Regions from separate parts of the Nocardia sp. NPDC059240 genome, predicted to be linked through region 2. Evidence: riboswitches for the same ligand, from Rfam matches in the RefSeq annotation. Region 2 holds a riboswitch; each other region holds the start of a gene.

Region 1 (7,788 bases), on a different contig from region 2:
ATCACGGCGGCCCGGGAGTCGCTGTTGCGCGCCAGCAGTAGTGGCGGGGAGATCGGCAGTGCCGCACTCGCATTGAGTGATCTCACGCTGGACGGCGTCGCGAGCACGTGCGATGCGGTCCAGCATGACGGCCGGGTCGACCTGTCGGGCATCCCGGCCGCCTGCTGAAACTCAGCCGCCGATCGACTGGAAGATCTTGACGCCCACCAGGATCACCGCCAGCACCAGGTAGCCGCGCAGTGCGAACATGCCCACCGTGCGCGCCGTGGAGAACGCCGGCCGCTCGAGGGTATCGAGGGCGGGGGTGCGCCAGGTGTCGCGGTCGGTCTCGCGGATGGCCTTGCGCTCGGCCCGGGTGAGGGGAGTGGACTCCAGCTCCTCCACCTGGTCCGGGTCCAGGTTTCCGAGTTCCCGTGCGGTGCGCTCGGTTTCACGGCGCTTGCCGCGCTGCCAGGCGATCAGCATGCCCGCCCCGCCGAGGACGCCGACCAGCGCGCCGACACCGAAACCGACCTCGATGGTGAGCGTGGACAGACCCGGGAAGAACACCGCCGCGGTCAGCGCCAGCGACAGCAGCACCAGCGACCACACGATGATTCCGGCGACGATGTTCTGGCGCACCGTGTTCACCCACGGCCCGAGCACCGCCTTGTCATTGCACAGCAGCACCAGGAACACCGTGGCCGAGGGCAGCAGGACACCGGCCAGCGCCTGCACGCCCTGGGTCAGCAGACCCAGCACATGGTCGGGGCTGAAGGACACCGCGCCCGCGACGGCCAGCAGCGCCGCGTAACCGAGGTAGAACGCCGGTGCCTCACTGACCTTCCAGTGCAGCGAGTGCCGCTTGCCGAGGGTGTCGCCGAGGGCGTACGTGGTGGCCAGGCCGACCGCGTTCGCGCCGATCAGCGAGGCATCCAACAGCAGCATGGCGAACAGCGCGCCGACCGTGGTGCCCATGTGATCGTGCAGGGACTGGGCCACAGCCCCGGCGTCGGTGAAGTTGCCGACCGCGTCGGTGCCCGCGAGACCGAAGGCCGCCGCGGCCATGATGGCCACCGCGCCGACCATGACGACCACGATGCCGACCCACAGATCGATGCGCTCGTAGCGGATCCAGCGCGGCGTGATGCGCTTGTCGACGATATTGGACTGCTGGAAGAACAGCTGCCAGGGCGCGACCGTGGTGCCGACGATGGAGACGATGAGCAGCAGCAGCGTCGAGTTCAGCCCGCCCGGGAAGGACGGCAGGAACCCGTGCGCCACCTCGGAGACCTTGGGGTGCACCAGGAATGCCAGCGGGAACATCACGATGTTCAGCGCGATCAGCCCGAACAGGAACCGCTCCCAGCGCCGGAACGAGCCGCCCGCCACCATGGCGAACAGCGTCACCGCCGCCAGCGGCACCGAGATCGCCTTGGGCAGGCCGAAATAGTTGAGCGCCATCGAGACACCGATGAACTCGGTGACGATGGTCAGCGCGTTCACGATGAACAGGTCGCCCACGCTGAACGCGCCCCAGAACTTGCCGAACCGATCGAAGATCAAGCGCGCGTGCCCGACCCCGGCGACCGCGCCGAGGCGCACCACCATCTCCTGGTTCACGTACAGCACCGGGATGAGCAGCACCAGCGTCCAGACCAGCGCCATGCCGTAGTTCTGTCCGGCCTGCGCATAGGTGGCGATGCCGCCGGCGTCGTTGTCGCCGACCATCACGATCAGGCCGGGGCCGATGATGGCCAGCAGCATGCGCAGGCGCTGGCCGCGGGTGCGGCCCTCGAGGGTGTCGTGCTGGCCGATGGAGCCCAGCGCGCCGACGATATCGCCGACGTGCGCACTGTCCATGACAGCACCGGTGGGACGGGCATCTACTGCGCCGGCGGGTGCGGCGACGGTGGTGGAGCGGCGGGAGCCGTTCGCGAAGAAGGCCATGGCCCTTCCCTCGCTTTCGATCATCGGGTGTATCGGCATGCGGAATACACCCGGCCGCCAAGCGATTTCGGGCACGGTGAACCGGTTCGAGGCACACGTCGGTCCGCGACCGGCGTCGGGACGACGCGGGGCGGAGCGGTGTGGGAACGGATCAGCCGGTGACCGGAATGCGGCAAGCCGGGGACGTGGGGATTCGGAAATCCATACTCGGATACGGACTATCGCCGGAACTCATTGTTCGTCCCTCACCTCCTTGCCGCCGGGACGTACGGGGACGTCGCTGCCGGGTGACCACCGTGTCACCGCCTGTGATGTCGCATCGCGCACGGCAAGAGGGGATTCGGGCACACACCTGTGGCGTCGCCCCGCACCCCTCTCGTCAGAGCTTCGGCACTGCACGACGTATCCGGGGGCTCGCGGCCCGGGGAAGCCACTTCGGATCACCCCTTAATCCGGGGTGATCTGTCCTAACCCTGGGCGTCTCTCGACGTCGTCGGATCAGTGGCCTGTGTTCGTACAGGAGCCTCGCCTAGCGAGGTGCTGACTGAGCAATGGTGGGCCTGGTCCTGGACGTTGTCAAATCCGGTCCGGTCGGTTCTCCGGAATCTTCTTGCGCCGCAAGCCGGTCCGCGGACGGTGTCGGTGACCCCTTTTTGAAATCCAGGTGAACGGCAAGAATATTCGCCGCGCAACGGGGTCTGAATATGTGTATCGAGTCACTAAAGGGCAAATGTCCATTGCTGCCCCTGAGAACAGACTTAAAGTTTGCTTGTCAATAACTGAACCTGCGATGAGTTCTGATGACGCGGGCCTATTAAATCGAGGTAAATCAAGTGCGCAAGAGCGGATTAGCCGCGGTTACCGCATTGGTGGCCGCCGTCACAGCAATTACAGCGGGAACGGTGAATGCCGATCCCACCACCGGTGATGTGGGTGCCATCCACTACACGGCATCGGCCACCGACCGGACCGCGACCATCACCACCGATATCGGATCCATGGACGTCGACAACGGCGTCTTCAAGATCCACGGTGCCGATGGCTCGGTAGTTGCTGGACAAGAACTCACCTTCCGTGTCGACGATTTCGTATTCCCCATCGCGGCCGAAATCCGTGGCCTGACCGCCACTCTGACACCGCAGTTCGATATGCAGCACGCCGTCTATCAGCCGGTCGCCCTGCCGTTCGAGGACACCGCTCCGTGGAAGACTCCGTACGACCGTGAGCAGGCGGCCTGGAACCGCATGAAGGACACCATCTCCGTCGGCGCGACCATCGGCACGCTGGTCGGCGGCATCGGCGGCGCGGCCGTCGGGTGTGCCCTGGGCGGCATCGCCGTGGGAGCCGGCGCGTCGCTGGCCACCGGCATTATCGGCGGTCTGTTCTTCTTCCTGCCGGGTGCCGTCGTCGGCTGCCTCGCGGGTGCCGCGGCCATGGGCGCCCTGGGTGCGATCGCGGGCATGATCCTCGTCACGGCCCCCGTCGCCATCGCCGCCGCTGTCCAGTACTTCACCACCATCAACCAGCCCTTCGTCCCGGCTCCGACGAAGTAGTCGCCGTGGGCTCGGGCCCCGGTCGTGTCGATGAGGGCGCGACCGGGGCCTTCGTCTATGCCGGGCCGTCTTCGTGGATCGGGTCGGGCAGGGTCCAGCGCTCAGCGCGCTTCGGATGCAGGTAGAGCGCGTAGTACAGGTAGCCCGCGGCCATGGCCGCCGCCGCGAACGCGATCTGCTGCCAGTCGTCGCGGCCCAGGCTGTAGGCCGAGTAGAGCATCACCGCGATGACGATCACCGGCGGCAACGGCCACAACGGCATGCGATAGCCACCCCGGATCTCGCTGCCTGCCAGCCGGATTCGCAGCGCCGAGAGCGCCACGAACAGATACACCAGCACCAGACCCGCACCGGTGGCCACGATGAGCCAGTGCATCGGCAGCAGTGCGGCGGCCAGCACCGCGAGCGCACCCACCACCAGGGTCGCCACCACCGGGGTGTGCAGGCGCGGATGCACCGCGCCCAGGGCCCGATCGATCGGATCCGGCCAGCTGCGATCGCGGGCCGAGGCGAACAGCAGGCGCGCGATCTGCAGGATGATCGCGATGACGGCGTTCACGATGGCGATCGCGATCCCCACGCTCACCGCGGTATTCACCGCCGAACCGCCACGGGCGGTGAGGAAGTAGTTCATCGGTGCGTCGCTGTGCAGCAGGTCGGTGAGCGACGGCGCGCCCAGCACCACGGCGGCCAGCGGCAGGATCTCGATGGCGACCGTGGCAGCCAGGCAGATCATGATCACGCGGCCGATCGTGCGGGTGGCGTTGCGCGTCTCCTCCGCGTAGTAGACCGCCGCGCCGTAACCGTTGTAGGCGAACAACGCCACCGGGATGAGCGTCGCCAGGGATCCGATGCCCACGTTCGCCAGGCCGTCCGAGCCGATGGTCTGCGCGTGCACGAAGGTGGCCGGACCGCGCTCGACATGTGTCGCGCCCAGCGCGACGAGTACCGCGATGGCCGAAACCTCCACGCACAGAAAGACTCCGGTGACCCAGGCGTTCGCCTTGATATTGAGCAGCGCGACCACCGTGGTCACCGCGATGACACCCACGCCGACCCATTTCCCGCCGAGACTGGGAATCGCGACGCTGAGATAGTCGCCGGTGCCGAGTGCGATCACCGCGATGATCAGGACCCCGTTCACCAGCGTCAGCACGAAGATGGCGAAGCCGCTGGACCGTCCCAACAGTCTTGCCGCCCAGGTGTATTCGCCGCCCGCGATCGGGAATGCGGTGGCCAGTTCGGCATAGCAGAGGCCCACGAACACCGAGGCCACCGCGGCGAGCGCGAGGGTCAGCACGGACGCGCCCCCGGCCGCGAGCAGGACGGCCGGAATGATGATGAACACGCTGGACGCCGGTGTCACCGCGGACAGTGTGATGAGGATGTTCTCGCCCATGCCGAGTGCGCGGGAGAGCTGCTGGGGATAGGTCGCCATGGCCGAGCCTTTCTTTGACTTACCATCAAAGAATGAGGTAACTCAGCAGGACAAGTGGGGCGAAGCAACGTAACAATGACTTAACTGTCGATCGGCGGAAGGGTTCTCGGGTGGCACGGAAGAAGGATCAGGAGCGGGCGCGGCGGGCGATCATCGACGCGGCGCTGGCGGCGGCGGCCGAGCCCGGTCCGGACGGGCTGCGCATCCGTGAGATCGCGGGCAGCGCGGGGGTGTCACCCGCCACCGTGCACTACTACTTCGAGGACCTGTCCAACCTGCTGCACGAGGTGCACCGCTTCGCCAGCGACCGGTTCTTCGGCGACCGGCTGGCCATGGTGACCGAAATCCCGGACGCCAGAACGAAAATCGGCGCGATGGTGTGGGCCGGACTGCCCGAGTCGCCGGACGACACCCTGGTCACCGCGCTCTACCGGCTCGCCTCCTACCATGCCGTGTCCGCCCGGCACGGCGACCTCATCACGGCCCTGTTCAATCAGCAGGTTGCGGTCTACGCCAGTGCGCTGGAAGTGGGAATCGCCCAGGGGCACTTCACGATCGAGGAGCCGATCCTGACCGTCGCCCGCAATCTGGTGGCGCTCGAGGACGCTTACGGCCTGCACATCATCAGCCGCAACCGGTCCATGACCAAACTCGCCGCCGCCGGGCTCATCTGCTCCTATGCCCGCACCGCCACCCGCTGCCCCGACATCACCGCACCCATCGAGGAGGTCCGCGCATGACCGATCCCCAGCTGTTCTCACCCGATGGCCGCCCGCGTGCCCGCAGCCTGGGCATCGCGCCCGCCGGACGGCCCGGCCCGTGGAACGCCATCACCGACGTGCCCGGCGTCGAAGTCGGCTATCGCACGGTGATTTTCGGTGAGGGCCCGCTGCGCGTCGGTGCCGGTCCCGCCCGCACCGGCGTCACCGCCATCCTGCCGCGCGGGCGCGACGGGGTGGGGCGGCCGTGCGCGGCAGGCTGGTATTCGCTCAACGGCAACGGTGAGATGACCGGCACCGCGTGGATCGACGAGGTCGGCCAATTGTCCATGCCCATCACGATTTCCAACACCCACGCCATCGGCCCCTGCCACGCCGGCGTCGTCGAATGGATCAACCGCGCCCACCCCGCCCTGGCCCGCGAATGGCTGCTCCCGGTCTGCGCCGAAACCTGGGACGGCTACCTCAACGACATCAACGGCGGCCACATCACCCCCGCCCTGGTCGCCGAAACCCTCGACGCGGCCCGCACCTGGCCCCTCCTCGAAGGTTCGGTAGGCGGCGGCACCGGCATGAACTGTTACGGCTTCAAAGGCGGCACCGGCACCGCCTCCCGCCAACTCCCCTTCGGCCCCGACACCTACACCGTCGGCGTCCTCATCCAAGCCAATTTCGGTGCCCGCGAAGAACTCACCATCGCGGGCCACCGCCTCGGCGCAGCCCTGACCACCGACAACCCCCAGGAGACGACCCCCTGGCATCGAGCCCCGGGAGATGCGGCATCACACCGCGCCCAGAGCGGCGTCGTGGGTGGCCCGGTCGGCACTGCCACGCACAGCCCGGAGGGCGGAAGTGCGCGCGGCGCGGAAGGCGGAGGCGCGCGCATTGCGGAGGGGCGGAGTGTGCGCGGCCCGGAGGATTGGAGCGCGCACGGCGTGGAGGGTGGGAGCGCGCGTGACGTGGGAGGCGCAGGCAGGCATGGTGGGGTGTGGGGATCAGGGGATTCGGGGGTTCGGGTGCCGGGTGGGGCGGGGTCGGTCATCGTCATTGTCGCGACCGACGCGCCACTGGATGCGTTGCAGTGCAAGGCCATGGCGCGGCGGGTGCCGTTCGGGCTGGCACGGACGGGGACCACCGGGAGTTTGTTCTCGGGGGACTTGTTCCTGGCGTTCTCGACTGCTTCGGATCGGCCTTCGGACACCGGGTTTCCGCGTGGGGAGCCGTCGGCCGAGGAGCTCGTGAACACACCGCGGCTGCCGTGGAATCGCATGGACGCCTTCTATACCGCCGTCGTCGAGGCGGTCGAGGAGTCGGTGCTCAACGCGCTCATCGTCAATTCCGATATGACCGGGCGTGACGGGCACCGGTCACCGGCGTTGCCGCATGATCGGTTGCGTGAGCTGCTCGGGCGGTAGGGAATTCGTCTCGTGCTCACGGCACCTGATAGTCGGTGAGCAGGGTCAGTTCGGCGCGGGTCGGGGTCGCCACGTCGTGAATCCGGACGGGTTGGCGAGTGTACTTGCGGTGCAGGGCCAGCCAGATGCGGTCGCGGGTCAGCGGTAGCTCGGTGAAACGGATGCCGGTCGCGTCGCGCAGGGCATTGGCCAGGGCCGGGGCCACCGGATCGACGGGGCTCCCGGTCCAGGGGACACCCGGCGAATCCCAGGCGCGGGTGAAGGCGACTTCGGTGCGCGGCATATCGGCGACGGTGTCGACGGCGGCGACATGGTCGGACACGGTCGCGCCGACTGCCTGCGCCACACCGGCTTCCACCCGACGTCGGTGTGGGGGTTCCATCCCCGAACCGGCGTCGGTGACATGCACGCTGCGCAGGATGCGTAGTTCACCGGTGCCCGGGTTCGCCGCGACGTGGAACAGCTGGGCAGCGAAGGCCGCCGAACGCGGAGTGCCGTCGCGGTATCCCTCGGCGGCAACGGGTTCGCCCGCCGCGAGCGCGAGCGCGCGCAACACCTGCAGTGAGATGCGGCGGTGGCCGGAGCGGACCGAATCCATTGTCAGATAGCAGTTCTCGACGGGAGCCTCGAGATGTGTCGCGGCCAGGGCACGCAGCCGCGCGGCCAGTTCCTGCGCCGCGTGCCGCACGGCCCGATCGGCCGTCGCGGTGTCCGCGACCTCGGACGTGCCGTGG
Region 2 (7,788 bases):
ATCGCCGTACACCCCCGACTTCAGCACGCCGCTCTGGTCGGTCTGGCGCGACAAGCTCCCCTTCGTCGGTCAACCGCACGGCGGCAACTATTTCGGTCTCATGCAGAACGACGGCAACTTCGTCCTCTACAACGGCACCGATCCCGCACACATCACCGGTCCGTACTGGGCCACCGACACCGTGCAGAGTGCCCACGGTAATTTCGTCTTCGCGGTCGACGACGGGTTCTTCTCCCCGGAGTACGCGGGCGGCTTCGTCCTGTGCCGGGGGCTTGATCCGACCGGGGACCTGATGCAACGGATCTACCCCTACACCGCCTGGATGGAGGTGATGGGCCCACGCATCGCGAACAAGCCGCTGTACCAAATGGCCATACCGGGAACACACGACTCCGGAACGTACGGGTTGGACCTCACGATGGGGTTCGCGCCGGACTCGGACAGCACCGGGGACATCTTGGACCCGCTGGGGGCGACCACATTACTGTGGGCGAAGGCTCAAGACCACGATATCGCAACGCAATTGAACACCGGTATCCGATTCTTCGACCTCCGCATAGCCGAAACCCTGACCGTTCCGCCGGGCACGAACATGCCCAACCCGCCGTGGGGAAACCGCATCAGGATCGTCCATTCGTTGTACGGCCCGCTACTGGCCGACATCCTCGCTCCGATCGTGAAGTTCGTGGACGCCCACCCCAAAGAATTGGTGATCCTGTACTTCTCGACGAACAAGCAGGGTTTGATGAACAACGAGTCGTGGGCCGGGCTCGCCGAGTACTTGAAGACCGTGTTCACCACCAAGTTGGCGCCCCAGACGGCACAGGGCGCCACCGTCACTCCGAAAGAGCTGTGGGATCAGCATCAGCAGATCATCCTCATCTGGGAGGACGCGAATACGGCCAGTGCGAACGGTTTCTGGTTCGACGGCCACTGCCTGGACAAGGCGTGGTATCACGAAGAAAATCCCAGCCTGGCCAACATGAAGGCCTTCGCTGAGAACGCGTTGAAAGCGCGGACCGACACCAACTTCCTCCTGATACCCGGCGCCATCGGTGCCACCCAAACCCTCATCCTGGCAGGCAAATTCCCCAATATCGACAACAGCAACATGGGACACCCGAAATCGCTCGAGGATATCGCGAAGCAGGTGACACCGGCGGTGTCGGACTGGCTGCGCACCGACTGGGTCGGACTGCCGTGGAACATCATCAGCTGCGACTTCTATGAGCTGGGCAACGAAGTGGACGACGTCCTCTGGCGCAACACCGTCACCTAGACCGACCGAAAGCGGGGCCGATGCCTCCGGCAGCGGCCCCGCGGGTCAGGAGGCGCGCAGATCGGCGGCGGGGTCGGTGGTGATCCGCCCGGAATCGGTGTCGTAGTCGTAAAGCTCGGCGTACCGGCCCCACTCGATGGCCAGATCCAGCTGCCGGCGCGCATCCTCGTCGGAGAACCCGCGCTGCAACAGATCCAGAATGAAATCCGCGCGCACCGTCTCGTTGCTGCTGCCCACCAGCGCACTGCAAATGGTGCGCACCAGCGGGGCACGGCGACGAGCCTGCGCGGCGAAAATGGCCTTACTGGCCTGGATGTCGGCATTGGTGAAGTTCGCGCCCACATTGGTCAGGATCACGTCACCGGATTCCACCAGCAGGAACCCCAGCAGCGCCGCCGCGTCGACCAGCGGCATCAGGTCATCGAGTTCGAAGTTGAGCTCATCGGCCACCACCGGCAGATCCGCGCGACCGCTGTTGCCGTAGACCAGTTCCAGCAGACCCGCGATCCCGCCGACCGACGCATCCGGCAACGGCACCGCGAACGGTGTCGCGGTATCGGTCGGGGTCGCAATGGTTTCGGTGTCGCGCCCGGTGAGCAGCCCGTAGATCTGATCCACCAGCGCCACGAATCCGGGCGCGCGGCGATTGCGCGGGCGCGGCTGCGCGACCGTGACCTCGGCGATGATGCGCCCGGGATTGGAGCCCAGCACCACCACTCGATCCGCCAGCTGCACGGCCTCCTCGATATTGTGGGTGACGATGCAGATGCATTTGGTGGGAAAGTCCTTGGTGGCCCACAAATTCACCAGTTCGGTGCGCAGGTTCTCCGCGGTCAGCACGTCCAGCGCCGAGAACGGCTCGTCCATCAGCAGCAGGTCCGGTTCCAGCACCAGCGCGCGAGCGAACCCGACACGCTGGCGCATCCCGCCGGAGAGCTCCTTGGGGTAGGCGGTCTCGAAACCGTCGAGACCGATCCGGTCGATCGCCTCGAGGGCGCGTTGGCGGCGCGCCTCGGGCGGCACCCCGCGCGCGGCCAATCCCAGCTCCACATTGTCCTGCACGGTCAGCCACGGCATCAGCGCGAAGGACTGGAACACCAGCGCCGCACCGGGATTGGTGCCCCGCAGCGGGCGATCCCGGTAGCTGATCTGCCCGCTGGACGGTGCCAGTAGTCCCGAGATCAGGCGCAGCAGCGTCGACTTGCCCGAGCCCGAACGGCCCAGCAATGCCACGATCTCACCTTCGCGCAGTTGCAGATTCACCTGATCGAGCACGTTGAGTGGCTCACCCGAGGCGCCGGTGAAGGACATGTCGATGTCCTTCAGGTCCATCAGGACCTCGCCGGCGGCAATGGTTTCGGTCATGTGGGGCTCCTCTCAGAGCGAGTAGCGGCGCTGCGCCAGGTCGTAGAGCCGACGCCAGAACAAACGATTGATACCGACCACGAAGGCGCTCATGGCCAGCACGCCGACCAGAATGCGCGGCCAGTCCCCGTCACGGGTGGCCTCGGCGATGTAGGCGCCCAGACCGGTCGCCATCAAGGTGTGCTGACCCGATGACACGATCTCGGCGACGATGGAGGCGTTCCATGCCCCGCCCGCCGCGGTGATCGCGCCGGTGACGAAGCTGGGGAAAATAGCGGGCAGAATCAGCTTGCGCCACCAAAGAAGGCGCGGCAGCCGCAGATTCGCCGCCGCCTCGCGCAGATCGTTGGGCACCGCCGACGCACCGGCGATCACATTGAACAGGATGTACCACTGCGCACCCAGCGCCATCAGCAGGATCGAAGCCCACTGCAAGCTCGCGCCCGTGGCCACCATCACCGCGGCCACCAGCACGAACAGGAAGTTGGCCGGAAAACTGGCCAGTACCTGAACGATCGGCTGCGCCAGCCGCGACACCCGCGGATTGAGCCCGATCCACACTCCGACCGGCACCCACACCACGGTGGAGAAGATCAGCACCACGATCACCCGTGCGAGGGTGATCAAGCCCAGTCCCAGCGCATGCCCGACCTCGCCGAAACCGACCGAATTGTTGATGTAGTCCACGATCGCGACGGTTCCGGCGATCAGACCGGCCGCGACCACGATCGCGAACACCGCGTCCCCGGTACGCCGCCGCGCCGGGGCCACATACAGCGGATGCTCGGCCAGCCCGAACAGACCCATGAACCGGTCGATCGGGTACACCAGCGGCCCGAGCGCCCGGCCCAGCAGCCCGGGAACATGGCTGCGGCGCAACAGATCCAGCATCAGGCTGCGCGGCGCGTCCGCGGATTCGGTGTCCTCCATGCGGAATCGCTCCGCCCACACCGTGAGCGGCCGCCAGAACAGTACATTGAGCCCGATGATCATCACGACCATCACGGCGATGGCCAGCAACACCCGCCCGATCTGCGAATCGGCGTTGGCGGTGGCGACATACGAGCCGATGCCCGGCAATACGTACTGGCGGTTGTTGACGCTGATGGCTTCGGCCGCGGTCAGGAAGAACCAGCCGCCGCCGAAACTCATCATCGCGTTCCACACCAGCGGGAACATGCCCGAGGGGACATCGACCCGCCAGAACCGTTGCCAGCGTGAGAGTCTCAGATTCCGGGCGGCCTCATCGAGTTCACGCGGCTGCGAGACCAGGCTGTGGTGGAACGCGAAGGTCATGTTCCACGCCTGCGAGGTGAAGATCGCGAAGATCGAGGCGCACTCGAGGCCCAGCGAGGAACCCGGGAACAGGGCGATGAACCCCGTCACCGTCACCGACAGGAAGCCCAGGATCGGCACCGACTGCAGAATGTCGAGCAGCGGCAGCAGCACTTTCTCCGCCCGCGGCAGCCGCGCGGCCGCGGTCGCGTAGACGAAGGTGAACAGGATCGACAGTCCCAGGGCCAGCAGCATGCGCAACAGTGACCGCGCGGCATAGTAGGGCAGCTCACCCGGATCGGTGGACACCGTTGTGGGCGCGGAATTCTCGTCGAAGGGCACGTGCATGCCCGCCGAGACCCGCACGATCAGCCAGATCAGAATGGCCGCGCCCGCGAACACCGCGATATCCGCCCACCGCGAGCGCGGCCTATCCAGCACGCCGCGGGTGGGATACGACCGCAGTGACGCGTTCACTGCTCGTCCTCCACCGGCATCGGAACCGTGCGCCACCCGACACTGGTCACCGACGGCTCCAAGCTCAACCGGCTCACCGCCGCCTCCATCTGCCGATCGTCGCGCCGGTCCCCGGTCAACTCCGCACGCACCTGCACCCGCCCGGGTTTGGTGTCGTGGCTCGAGATCGAATTGAGCTGAAAGTCGGTGCGCGTCAACGACTGCACCAGCAGCGCCCGCACATGCGCCTCGTGGTCGTCATCGGTGTCGGCGGTGAACGCATACAGGGCGACCTGCGCCTCGGGACCGTCGGTCACCGGACGATCCACCGTGCGCGCCACCGTGCGCAGCGCGGTGTTCACCACGACCACCGCCACCGTGCCCGCCACCGCGGTCGGATACATACCCGCACCCGCCAACGCGCCCACCGCGGCCGCACACCACAGGGTGGCGGCGGTATTGAGCCCGCGGATATTGAACCCGTCGCGCAGGATGACACCCGCGCCCAGGAACCCGATACCCGAAACGATCTGTGCCGCAACACGAGTCGGATCGGCGTCGCGCCCGCTGAAGCCGTGCGCGGACAACAGCACGAACAGTGTCGCCCCGGCGGCGACGAGCGCGTTGGTGCGCAATCCGGCCATCCGCGCCCGGAACTGGCGCTCGAACCCGATCACCGCACCCAACCCGACACCGGTGCCGAGGCGCAGCAGCATTTCCCACGTGGTCATTGCATTCTCCGAAACAGGGGAGGACGGCGCACGCTACAGATCAGACGCTCCCGATCGGACGCTACAGGGCGTGCGGTAGCGGGCGAGGGATTGCAGCGGTGTCGCCGAGTGAACGATTGGCTAACGGACTTCGATACGGTCCATCGGGCACGACCACCACCTCCTCGGCACAGCGCATACACATGCCAGGGGAGTGGGAACGGCGAAAACCGCCGATTCGGGTACCACCCCTCGTAAGACGTTCAGCACTCCACGGCGTAAACCCACCCGCGGGTGGGAGCCGGTCGGGGCTACCCCTTAACTCGGGGCAACCTGTCCTGATCCGGGGCGTCTCTCGACGTTCGGGATCGCCGGCCTGTATCCGTGAAGGAGCCTCAGCTAACGACGGCACCTTGCGGCGATGAGTAAACACCCGTGCCCGTCGATCGGCAAATCGATGTGACCGCCGTCGCGATGGAGGTGTTCGCGTGAACCAGCTCCCATCATTATTCCGACCGATCGGTCGGATTGTTACGGTGGGCAGGTCCGAACCCCGAACAGAGGAGCTCGCAGATGCCCATCATCAACGTCGGCTACCACCTCGGAGTGGTGGTCAGCGATCTTCGCGCAGCCATGGACGAACTCAGCGAACTGCTGGGCTCCGACTGGGGACCGATCGTGCCCAGCGGGCATCAGTCCGGGCCCGGCGACCCGGCCGATACCGCACCCCGGATGACCATCTCGCGGCAGGGGCCGCCGTATATCGAACTGCTGCAACGCACTCCGGGCACGGTGTGGGATACCCTCGGCCTGCACCACATCGGCTACTGGGCCGCGGACGCGCGAGCCGAATCCGAACGGATGGCCGCGCAAGGCTTCCCTCTCGAGGCGAGCGCCGTCGTGCTGCACGGCGACACCGAGCCCGGTGTCTACTACCACCGCACCGCCGACGGATTGCGCCTCGAACTGGTCGAATTCGGCCGCGGCGGACCGCCACTGGCCCAATATCTCGGCCTGCCCTCCGACTTCGAGATGCCGACCGATGCGGCCTGAACCGGCGTAATTCGCGGACTTCAGCCGCGATACACACCGCGATAGGCGTCGATGGTCTCGACCAGGTGATCCACGATCTGCTCACGCGTGGCGCGCAGCGTGCCGTTGAGCCAGGCCGAGAACATGCCCGCGTTGCCCGAGGCCATGGTGACCGCTGCCAGCCGCCGCTGCACGGGATCGTCGATATGGGCGAAGAGGTGGTCCTGGATCAGCCGGGTGAAGGCGGGCATGACCGCGATCGTGGTCTGCCCCAGCCCCGTCGAGGAATACGGCTCCACCAGGAACAGCCGCGATTTACGCGGATCCTCGAGGACCTTGTCCACCAAGGTTTCCGACAGCATGCGGTCGCGCACCGGATCGTCGACGACGGCGAAGGCGGTCATCGGATCCAGGAACTCCTCGGCGATCTGCCGGTAGAGCACGTCGAGCAGTTCGTCTCGGCTGGCGAAGGATTCGTAGAAGTAGCGGTCGGTCAGGGTGGCGCGGCGGCAGACCGCGCGCATGGTGACCGCGCCCGCCCCGGATTCGCCGATCAGATCCAGTGCGGCCTCGAGCAGCGCGGTCCGGCGCGCCTCACGGCGTTCGGTGAGGGTCGTTCCACCCCAGATGCGGGGCTCGGCGTCGGAGGGCGGTTGCTCGGTCTGCACCGGGTCAAGAGTAATGCCCGGGGCCGGGCGGGCATGCACACCCGGCCCCGGACCGATCGGTATTGATGAGCAGGCGGGTCAGCCGGTGACCACGCAGGCGCTGCCCAGATTGATGCCGGTGCCGACTGTCACCAGCGCCCACTGCGACCCGTTGTAGGACCAGGCCTGCACATAGTGCTGCCCCTTGGCCGTCGGCGTCCAGCTCGAGGTGGCGGTGCCGCCGGTGCCGAGACTGAACTGCTGCGGGTTGAAACTGCCCGACGCGCTGTCGTAGAGCCAGACGTATTCGTTGGGACTGCCGTTCACGGTGACCGTGTAGGAGCAGTTGGTGCCGTAGCCGCCACCGATGCTCGAACCGGTGGCCACCGTGACGCTGGTGACGTACGCCCCGGCGTCGGGTGCGGTGAGCACGAGTGCCGCGCCGGCGGCGGCGAAGGCGGTGAATGCGGTGAGGGCCGACTTCCGTGACCGGATCATCGTCGATCATCTCCCCAGATGAGGGTGAATGCGGGATCTGCGACGCCGTTGGCGCATAAGGGAAGTGTCAGCGTTCAGGGGACCCGACACGCGCGTATCGGACTACTCGTCCGGTAGTGACCGCCGCCGCGGCAGCCGCCATGATCGCCCGCAATCAACGGGTTTCGCCGCAATCGACGCGAAAACCTCGACGCCCCTAACGATCCCCTAATTCGTCCGTCCGATTCGCCGAATAGCTAACGTGCCGCTAACGTTCCGATTGTCCGAATCAGTGGGGAGCGGCAACGCGCAGACGCCCCCGCCGACGGGCACGGCGAGCCGGCTTCCCCGCGGCTCGCACCCGCGTTCCCGCCAGCACAGCGGGTGCCGCGAAACCCGGCGTCGCCGAACCGGACCCGATCCCGCGTTCGGTGACGCCGCCCGCACCGGTACCGGTGGCCGCGCCGATTGTGATCGACCACGATTCCCGCGCAAAGGCTCCGAGATGCGCCCGGCGCTGCCATGATCGACACTGCTCGTACCAGTT
Region 3 (7,788 bases), on a different contig from region 2:
GTGCACGATCGACTGCCGCAACGGGGCGTGCAGCGCCGCCATCTGTTCCTGCCGCGACGGCGGCCCACCCCGCACCTGCCAGCGCATCACCGGCCGCAGCATCAGCGCCGACGCCGTCACACTCAGAAACCCGCCCACCAGCAACACGACCGTCGGAATCAACAGCCCCGTCTGCCGCGTCGCGCTGTTCCCGCTCGCCGGAACCGGCAGTCCGTACTGAATGAAGGCCCACACCAGGACAGCACCGAACGCGTTGGCCGCGAGCATGGAAGCTAGATACAGCGGCCAGCGAGTCCTCATGGTCTGTTTGACCGCTTGAAGGGGCGCTGCTGACACGATCACCAATCTAGCTGGTTCAGCCGGTGGTCCAGAGGCGGAGCTTCTCGGGGTTGCGCGTCACCCAGATGCGGGTGACGCGGTTGTCGGCGATATCGAACGCGAACACCGAGATGATGGTGCCGTTGTGGTCGGCGACCAGGCCGGGTTGGCCGTTCACGGTGCGCTCGATCAGGGTGACCTCGGGGCCGCGGGCGACGATCTCGACCCAGGCGTGGGCGATGTGGGCGCCGCCGATGATCGGATCGAGGAAGGCGAGGGCGCGGCCGCCGCTGTCCGCGGTCGCGATCGCGGTCGGGTCGAGCAGGCCGATGAGGGCCGTCAGATCGCTTGTCTCCCAAGCGCGCTTGAAGTCCCGGATCACTTCGGCGCGCTCGGCGGTGGACGGGCTGCGCGAGGTGTCGACGCGGCGGCGGGCGCTGGAGGCGAGCTGGCGGCAGGCGGCGGGGGTGCGGCCGACGATCTCGGCGATCTCGGCGAAGGGGTAGCGGTAGACGTCGTGCAGGACGAAGGCCACCCGTTCGGCGGGCGTCATGGAGTCCAGGACGACCAGGAACGCCATGCTGATCGACTCGTCGAGGGTGACCCGGTCGGCGGGATCGGTGGACGTCCCGGCACCGAACCTTTCGGCGGCGCTGGGCACGGGCTCCGGAATCCATTCGCCCACATACTGTTCCCGTCTGGCGCGCGCCGAGCCGAGCAGATCCAGGCAGATGCGGCCGGCGACCGTCGTCAACCACGCGCCGGGCTTGTCCACTGCGTCGCGCTGCTGTTCGGACAGCGCGTACCAGCGCGCGTAGGTCTCCTGCACCACGTCCTCGGCCTCGCTCAGCGAGCCGAGCAGCCGGTAGGCGAGGTTGATCAGCTGACGGCGTTCGCTGATCACCGCGCGCAACTGCGGATCGGTCATGGTGTCCGACTCCTTCGGTCGATGCCTCTTCATACAACCCGACGAAACAGCGACTCGAGTTGTCAGACCTGACATCCCGTTCGGCTGTCTCGTCGGTAGGGGATAGCGATTCGACGGCTTCGTGCTGGTGACTCCGGAGTACAACGGCGGTTACCCCGGGGTCCTGAAGAACGCCCTCGACCACGTCTTCGCCGAATGGGTCGACAAGGCAGTCGGATTCGTCTCCTACGGCGTGAACGGCGGCGCTCGCGCGGTGGCCCAGTTGCGTGGCGTCTGCAGCACCCTCGGCATGGCAGACGTCGGCTACCAGGTCACCATCTCGGTGCTCACCGATTTCGAGCACGACGCCACCTTCGTCCCCGGTGACCGGAACACCGACGCGCTGCACAAGACCCTGGATCAGGTCATCGCCTGGACCACCGCGCTCGCACCCCTGCGGGCCACCGCCGAAACCACCCTCGTCAACTCCTGAGGAGCCGATCAAGGCGATGGCTCACCCCGTGATCTGCTGGAAGATCTTCACGCCGACCAGGGCTACCGCGATGAGCAGGTAACCACGCAGGGCGAGCATGCCCGCCATGCGTCCGGAGGAGAACGCGGGACGCTCGAGGGTGTCCAGGGCCGGGGTGCGGAAGCTTTCCCGGTCGGCCTCGAGGATGGCCTTGCGCTCGGCCTTCGTGAGCGGGGTCGAGTCGAGTTCCTCGACCTGGTCGGGATCGAGGCCGCCCAGCTCGGCCGCGGTGCGCTCGGTGTCCTTACGATCGGACCTCTTGTGCGCGAGCGCAATTGCCACACCACCGAGGACGCCCACCAGTGCACCCGTGCCGAATCCGATTTCGAGCGTCTTGGTGGACAGGTCGTGGAAGAAGGTCGCCGCGGTCAGCGCCAGCGACAGCAGCACCAGCGACCACACGATGATTCCGGCAATGATGTTCTGGCGCACCGTGTTCACCCACGGACCCAGCACCGCCTTGTCATTGCACAGCAACACCAGGAACACCGTGGCCGACGGCAGCAGCACACCGGCCAGCGCCTGCACGCCCTGGGTCAGCAGACCCAGCACGTGATCCGGGCTGAACGACACCGCCGCGGCCACGGCCAGCAGGGCGGCGTAACCGGCGTAGAACACCGGGGCTTCGGTGATCTTCCAGTGCAGCGAGTGCCGCTTGCCGAGCGTGTCGCCGAGGGCATACGTGGTGGCCAGGCCGACGGCGTTGGCGCCGATGAGCGAGGCGTCCAGCAGCAGGATCGCGAACAGCGCGCCGACCGTCTGGCCCATGTTGTCGTGCAGGGCCTGTGCGACCGCGCCCGCGTCGGTGAAGTTGCCGACCGCGTCGGTGCCCGCGAGACCGAACGCCGCGGCGGCCATGATGGCCACGGCGCCGGTCATCACGACGGCGATGCCGATCCACAGGTCGATACGCTCGAACTTGATCCAGCGCGGGGTGATCCGCTTGTCGACGATGTTGGACTGTTGGAAGAACAGCTGCCAGGGCGCGACCGTAGTGCCCACGATCGAGACGATGAGCAGCAGCAGCGTCGAGTCCAGTCCCCCCGGGAAGGACGGAATCAGCCCGTGCGCACTGTCTTTCACGCTCGGATGCACCATGAACGCGAGCGGGAACAGCACGATGTTCACGGCGATGAGCGCGAAAAGGAAACGCTCCCAACGGCGGAACGAGCCACCGGCGACCACGCCGAACAGCAATACCGCGGCCAAGGGCACCGAGATACCCTTGGGCAGCCCGAAGTAGTTGAGCGCCAAGGACACACCGATGAACTCGGTGACGATGGTCAGGGCATTGACGATGAACAGGTCACCGACACTGAAAGCGCCCCAGAACTTTCCGAACCGGGAGAAGATCAGGCGAGCGTGCCCGACCCCGGCGACCGCGCCGAGCCGGACCACCATCTCCTGGTTGACGTAGAGCACCGGAATCAGCAGCACCAGCGTCCAGACCAGGGCCATGCCGTAGTTCTGCCCGGCCTGGGCGTAGGTGGCGACGCCACCGGCGTCGTTGTCGCCGACCATGACGATGAGACCCGGCCCCATGATGGCCAGCAGCATGCGGAAACGCTGCCAACGGGTGCGGCCCTCGGAGGTGTCGTGCTGACCGACCCGGCCCAGCGCGCCGACGATGTCGCCGACGTGCGCGCTGTCCATGACGGCACCCGGGTTCGGGCTGTCCGCGACGGTGGAATGACGGCTGTCGCCGTTGGAGAAAAAGGCCATGACCGTTTCTCCCTCTCTGAATCTTTCGCAGTACTGCGTATCGGCGATGGACCCGCTACCAGTGGTAGGGGTGGCCGCCCAGCGAGGCGGTGTAGAGGGCGGCCCTGGGACGGGCCGCCGCCATGTAGTGGCGTTCCTGATCGGTCAGCCGGGCCCTGGTACGGAGCCGGCGGACGAGATTGATCAGGGACACCGGCATCGAGATGGTGTCGCGGTGCGGGAATGCGATGACGGCCATGACTTGCTCCTCGGCGTGAAGCCAACTGCCGCAAGCGTTTCCGGGCATGCCGAAGACACGCCGAAGTCACCCCCGACGGGGTGGGAACTTCGAACTGGATCGGTCAGGAGTTCGGAAGGCCGCAGCAAGCTGGGAACGAAATGAGTTCTCGAAGCGGACTCGGATAAGGATCGTCGTCGTTCATGTTTTCGTCCCTCACCTCCTTGCTGCCGAGACGCACGCGGGCGCCGATACGGTTGGGCCAGTACGCAAGGGGTGGATGCCGCACCGAAAAACGGTGGGCGAGCACCCCTCTCGTCAGAGCTTCGGCACTGCACGACGTATCCCGCGACGCGGGAAGCCACCTGGGGTTACCCCTTAATCCGGGGAAACCTGTCCTGAGCCTGGGCGTCTCTCGACGTCGTCGGATCAGTGGCCTGTGTTCGTACAGGAGCCTCGCCTAGCGAGGTGCTGACTGAAGAAGTGTGAACCCCGCGCAAGCCGCAAGTCAAGGGCTGTCGATCGCATCTTTACGGAATCCGATTGCGCCGGTGCGAGTTTCACCGGCGCAATCGGACCGATCACGCGACCGGAGCGGCGGCCGGGGCCGGGGTGGAGTCCGGCGCGGCCAGGCGCTGGGCCAGGCCGATACCGACCGCGATGGCGGCGGGCACACCGGTGAACACCAGACCGGCCGCGGCACCCAGCGGGATACCGATGGCCGCACCGGCGACACAGCCCGCGATGCCGGTCGGCACCGACATGACCACGACACCGGCGATGGCTCCGCCCGCGGCGCCGATGGCACAGCCCGCGACGCCACCGACCAGGGTGCCGACCATGGTGCCCATGGAGGTGACGATGCCGAACTGGTTGACCGCGGCGGAGAAGGCGGCGTCCTGATCGGCCTGGTTGGCGATGTCCTTGACCACCGGAGCCGGGAGCGCCGGGGCCGGGGTGACGGCGGCCGGGTCCAGGTTCGGGGTGAGAGTGGCGGTATTGCCGTCGATCCGGGCGGCGATCGGGTGCGCGCCGGCATTGTCGAGCCAGCTCAGCGGGAACTGGGTGACCAGGCCGCCGGTGGTGTCACGGACCTGGAATTGGCCGTCCTGGGTGGTCAGCGAGCCCAGATCGGTGGTGAGCACGACGGACTTGTCGACCACCTGGGTGGTCCAGTGGATACCGGGATTCGCCTGTGCCGGATCGGCTTTGGCGTCCTGTGCGTTGCAGGCCACGACGCCGAGAGCGGTAGCGGCGGCCAGGGTGTAAGCGGTGAGCTTCCTCATCGAGATAAAACCTTCGAAATTCAGTGGGACGATGAATTCGAATGGGGGTGAAATGGCCAGCACGAATTACACGGCCGCGCAGCGGACAGCATGCGGTCGCGTAAAAGGGGTTTCGTGAATTGTCAGGCTCGTGTGGCGTGTTTCCACCCGCAAACGAGTGCGGGGAACAAGAGACTGGGATGCGGACTATCGCCGGATGGCACTGTTGTTCCTCACCTCCTTGCGGCCGGGGCGCACGGGGGCGCCAGCACGTGTGCACACGAGGAGTCCACCCAGGTAGAAGACCGAATCGGGTGGGCACCTCTCTCGTCAGAGCTTCGGCACTACGCGACGTATCCCATTGCCTGGGAAGCCACTTGGGGTGACCCCTTAATCCGGGGAAACCTGTCCTGAGCCTGGGCGTCTCTCGACGTCGTCGGATCAGTGGCCTTTGTTCACGCAGGAGCCTCGCCTAGCGAGGTGCTGTATTACGGGGCACAGCTTGGCACCAATGAGTTTGATAAGTCAATTCAGACATTTGCCGATGGGGGTGTTTCGTTGGTCTGTTCGATACCCTCCGTTGAGCCAGAATTCGAGTATTGGCACCGGCCACGGTGCAGGGTGAGGCTGTAGTCGCCGGTTCGCCGGGGACGCCGAGACAGGAGTGCTTATGACCGAAGCCACACCGCAGCCGATACCGGATTCGGCCGCGACCCTCCATCTGTCGCAGTTGCTCAAGTCTCCCGTGATCGCCGGATCCGGCGAATCCATCGGCCGCGTAGACGATTTGATCGTGCGGCTGACCGGTGGCGACGCCTATCCGGCGATCACCGGCGTGGTCGTCGGCGTCGGCGGGCGTCAGGTGTTCGTCTCGGCCGATCGCATCCGCGAGTTCGGCGCCGATCGGATCGTGCTGTCGGTCAACAAGGTCGACCTGCGCTCCTTCGAGCGCCGCGACGGCGAGGTGCTGCTGAAGGCGGACATCCTCGGGCATCGCCTCATCGACGTCGCCGCCGCGGAACTGGTGCGCGCCTACGACGTCGAACTCGACCAGACTCCCGAGGGGTGGGTGCTGGCCCGGCTCGACACCCGCCGCCCGGCCCAGTTCTTCGGACTGATCAGATCTTCCGGCGGTCATGCCTCGCGGGATTGGAAGGCGTTCGAACCCCTGATCGGGCACAGCGGGTCGCAGACCGCACGCGGCATCAGCGTTCGTTTGCGCGGCCTCAAGCCCGCCGAGCTCGCCGACCTGCTCGAGGATGCCGACAAGCATGAGCGCGGCGAGATCCTCGACCAGGTGCACGGCGATCCGGAGCTCGAGGCCGACGTGTTCGAGGAGCTGGATTCCGATCAGTCCAGCCGGATCCTGAACTCCATGTCCGACGGCGAGGTCGCGGCCCTGCTCGGGCGCATGCGCGCCGACGACGCGGCCGACTCCATTCTCGAACTCCGCCAGTCGCGTCGCCGCCGGGTACTGGATCTGATGCCGCCCGGGCAGCGCGTCAAGGTCATCACGCTGATGGGCTTCAACCCCGACAGCGCGGGTGGACTCATGAATGTGGATTTTGTCTCCTGCGCACCGAATTCCACCGTGTCGCAGGCATTGTCGATCGTGGCGGCGGCGTCCGCGCTGCAGCCCGAGGCGCTGCTGAAGATGCACGTGGTCGAGGGCGGGCAGCTCGTCGGCGTGGTGTCGGTGATCGCGCTGCTGCAGGCGGACCCGGGGCGCGCGATCTCCGAGATCATGGACGCCGACCCGGTGCGCATCGGCCCCGAGGCCGACCTCACCGACATCGCGCTGCTGATGGCGGATTACAACCTCTACCTGCTACCCGTCGTCGACGACGAGGATCGCGTACTCGGTGTGGTGACCGTCGACGACGTGCTCGAGGACATCATTCCCGAGGACTGGCGACGCCGCGAGCCCGCGCCGCGTCCGGTGCGCGAGCCCGCGCCGGCCGGCAAGACCCCGACACAGCACCCGAACGGCGCGGCACAGCTATGACGAATACACACGAAAACCCGCCGGTGCCACCGGGTCCGGAGCTCCGCAAGCCCGTGGATACGGCTTCGACCCGATCCCCCGGTGTGAATCGTCAGTCCGCCGTGCTGGATTCGGCGCACGTGGGTGATATCGAAGGCGCGTTCGGCAAGATCAAGCTCGGCGATACCGAGCATTCGCGCACCTTCAAGACCCGAATGGCGACGCTGCTCGCGATCGTCGGCCCCGGCCTGATCGTCATGGTCGGCGACAATGACGCCGGTGGCGTGGCCACCTACGCGCAGGCCGGGCAGAACTACGGTTACAGCCTGTTGTGGGTGCTGCTGTTGCTGATCCCCGTGCTGATCGTGAACCAGGAGATGGTGGTTCGGCTCGGCGCGGTCACCGGTGTCGGCCACGCCCGGCTCATCAACGAGCGCTTCGGTCGAGGCTGGGGCTGGTTCTCCGTCGGTGACCTGTTCGTCCTGAACTTTCTCACCATCGTCACCGAGTTCATCGGTGTCAGCCTGGCGGCGGAGTACTTCGGCATCTCCAAGTACATCGTGGTTCCGACCGCCGCGGTGGCGCTGGTGGTCATCATGGCCTCGGGCAGCTTCCGCCGGTGGGAGCGCGCGATGTTCGTGTTCATCGCCATCACCCTGCTGCAGATTCCGTTGCTCTTGCTGTCGCACCCCGATTGGGGCCGTGCGGCAAAGGCTTTCGTGGTGCCCGGCATCTCGGGCGGTATCAGTTCCGATGCCGTGCTGTTGATCATCGCGATCGTCGGCACCACGGTCGCGCCCTGGCAGCTGTTCTTCCAGCAGTCCAATATCGTCGACAAGCGCA

Evidence for each region. A riboswitch is a leader RNA that binds a small molecule or an ion and turns the genes downstream of it on or off. The one in region 2 is predicted to bind magnesium.
Region 1: it holds a riboswitch for magnesium, as region 2 does, so the genes downstream of both, ACFXHA_RS16460 (NRAMP family divalent metal transporter) here and ACFXHA_RS00435 (MgtC/SapB family protein) in region 2, are expected to answer to the same signal.
Region 3: it holds a riboswitch for magnesium, as region 2 does, so the genes downstream of both, ACFXHA_RS19965 (hypothetical protein) here and ACFXHA_RS00435 (MgtC/SapB family protein) in region 2, are expected to answer to the same signal.

The regions. Positions count from the first base shown of each region.
Region 1 covers NZ_JBHZAC010000004.1:384,265-392,052, reverse strand. Annotated here, with positions in the region: gene ACFXHA_RS16465 (hypothetical protein) at 1-168, shown strand, start outside; gene ACFXHA_RS16460 (NRAMP family divalent metal transporter) at 172-1,929, opposite strand; M-box (ykoK) riboswitch at 2,294-2,473, opposite strand; gene ACFXHA_RS16455 (hypothetical protein) at 2,763-3,482, shown strand; gene ACFXHA_RS16450 (APC family permease) at 3,538-4,920, opposite strand; gene ACFXHA_RS16445 (TetR/AcrR family transcriptional regulator) at 5,031-5,660, shown strand; gene ACFXHA_RS16440 (P1 family peptidase) at 5,657-7,054, shown strand; gene ACFXHA_RS16435 (molybdopterin cofactor-binding domain-containing protein) at 7,071-7,788, opposite strand, start outside.
Region 2 covers NZ_JBHZAC010000001.1:88,551-96,338, forward strand. Annotated here, with positions in the region: gene ACFXHA_RS00420 (hypothetical protein) at 1-1,279, shown strand, start outside; gene ACFXHA_RS00425 (nitrate/sulfonate/bicarbonate ABC transporter ATP-binding protein) at 1,325-2,644, opposite strand; gene ACFXHA_RS00430 (ABC transporter permease) at 2,657-4,396, opposite strand; gene ACFXHA_RS00435 (MgtC/SapB family protein) at 4,393-5,106, opposite strand; M-box (ykoK) riboswitch at 5,326-5,499, opposite strand; gene ACFXHA_RS00440 (VOC family protein) at 5,659-6,138, shown strand; gene ACFXHA_RS00445 (TetR/AcrR family transcriptional regulator) at 6,159-6,785, opposite strand; gene ACFXHA_RS00450 (hypothetical protein) at 6,864-7,262, opposite strand.
Region 3 covers NZ_JBHZAC010000005.1:262,429-270,216, reverse strand. Annotated here, with positions in the region: gene ACFXHA_RS19990 (adenylate/guanylate cyclase domain-containing protein) at 1-300, opposite strand, end outside; gene sigJ (RNA polymerase sigma factor SigJ) at 356-1,246, opposite strand; gene ACFXHA_RS19980 (NADPH-dependent FMN reductase) at 1,368-1,718, shown strand; gene ACFXHA_RS19975 (NRAMP family divalent metal transporter) at 1,740-3,479, opposite strand; gene ACFXHA_RS19970 (hypothetical protein) at 3,535-3,717, opposite strand; M-box (ykoK) riboswitch at 4,000-4,171, opposite strand; gene ACFXHA_RS19965 (hypothetical protein) at 4,278-4,982, opposite strand; M-box (ykoK) riboswitch at 5,277-5,448, opposite strand; gene ACFXHA_RS19960 (magnesium transporter MgtE N-terminal domain-containing protein) at 5,632-6,966, shown strand; gene ACFXHA_RS19955 (Nramp family divalent metal transporter) at 7,068-7,788, shown strand, end outside.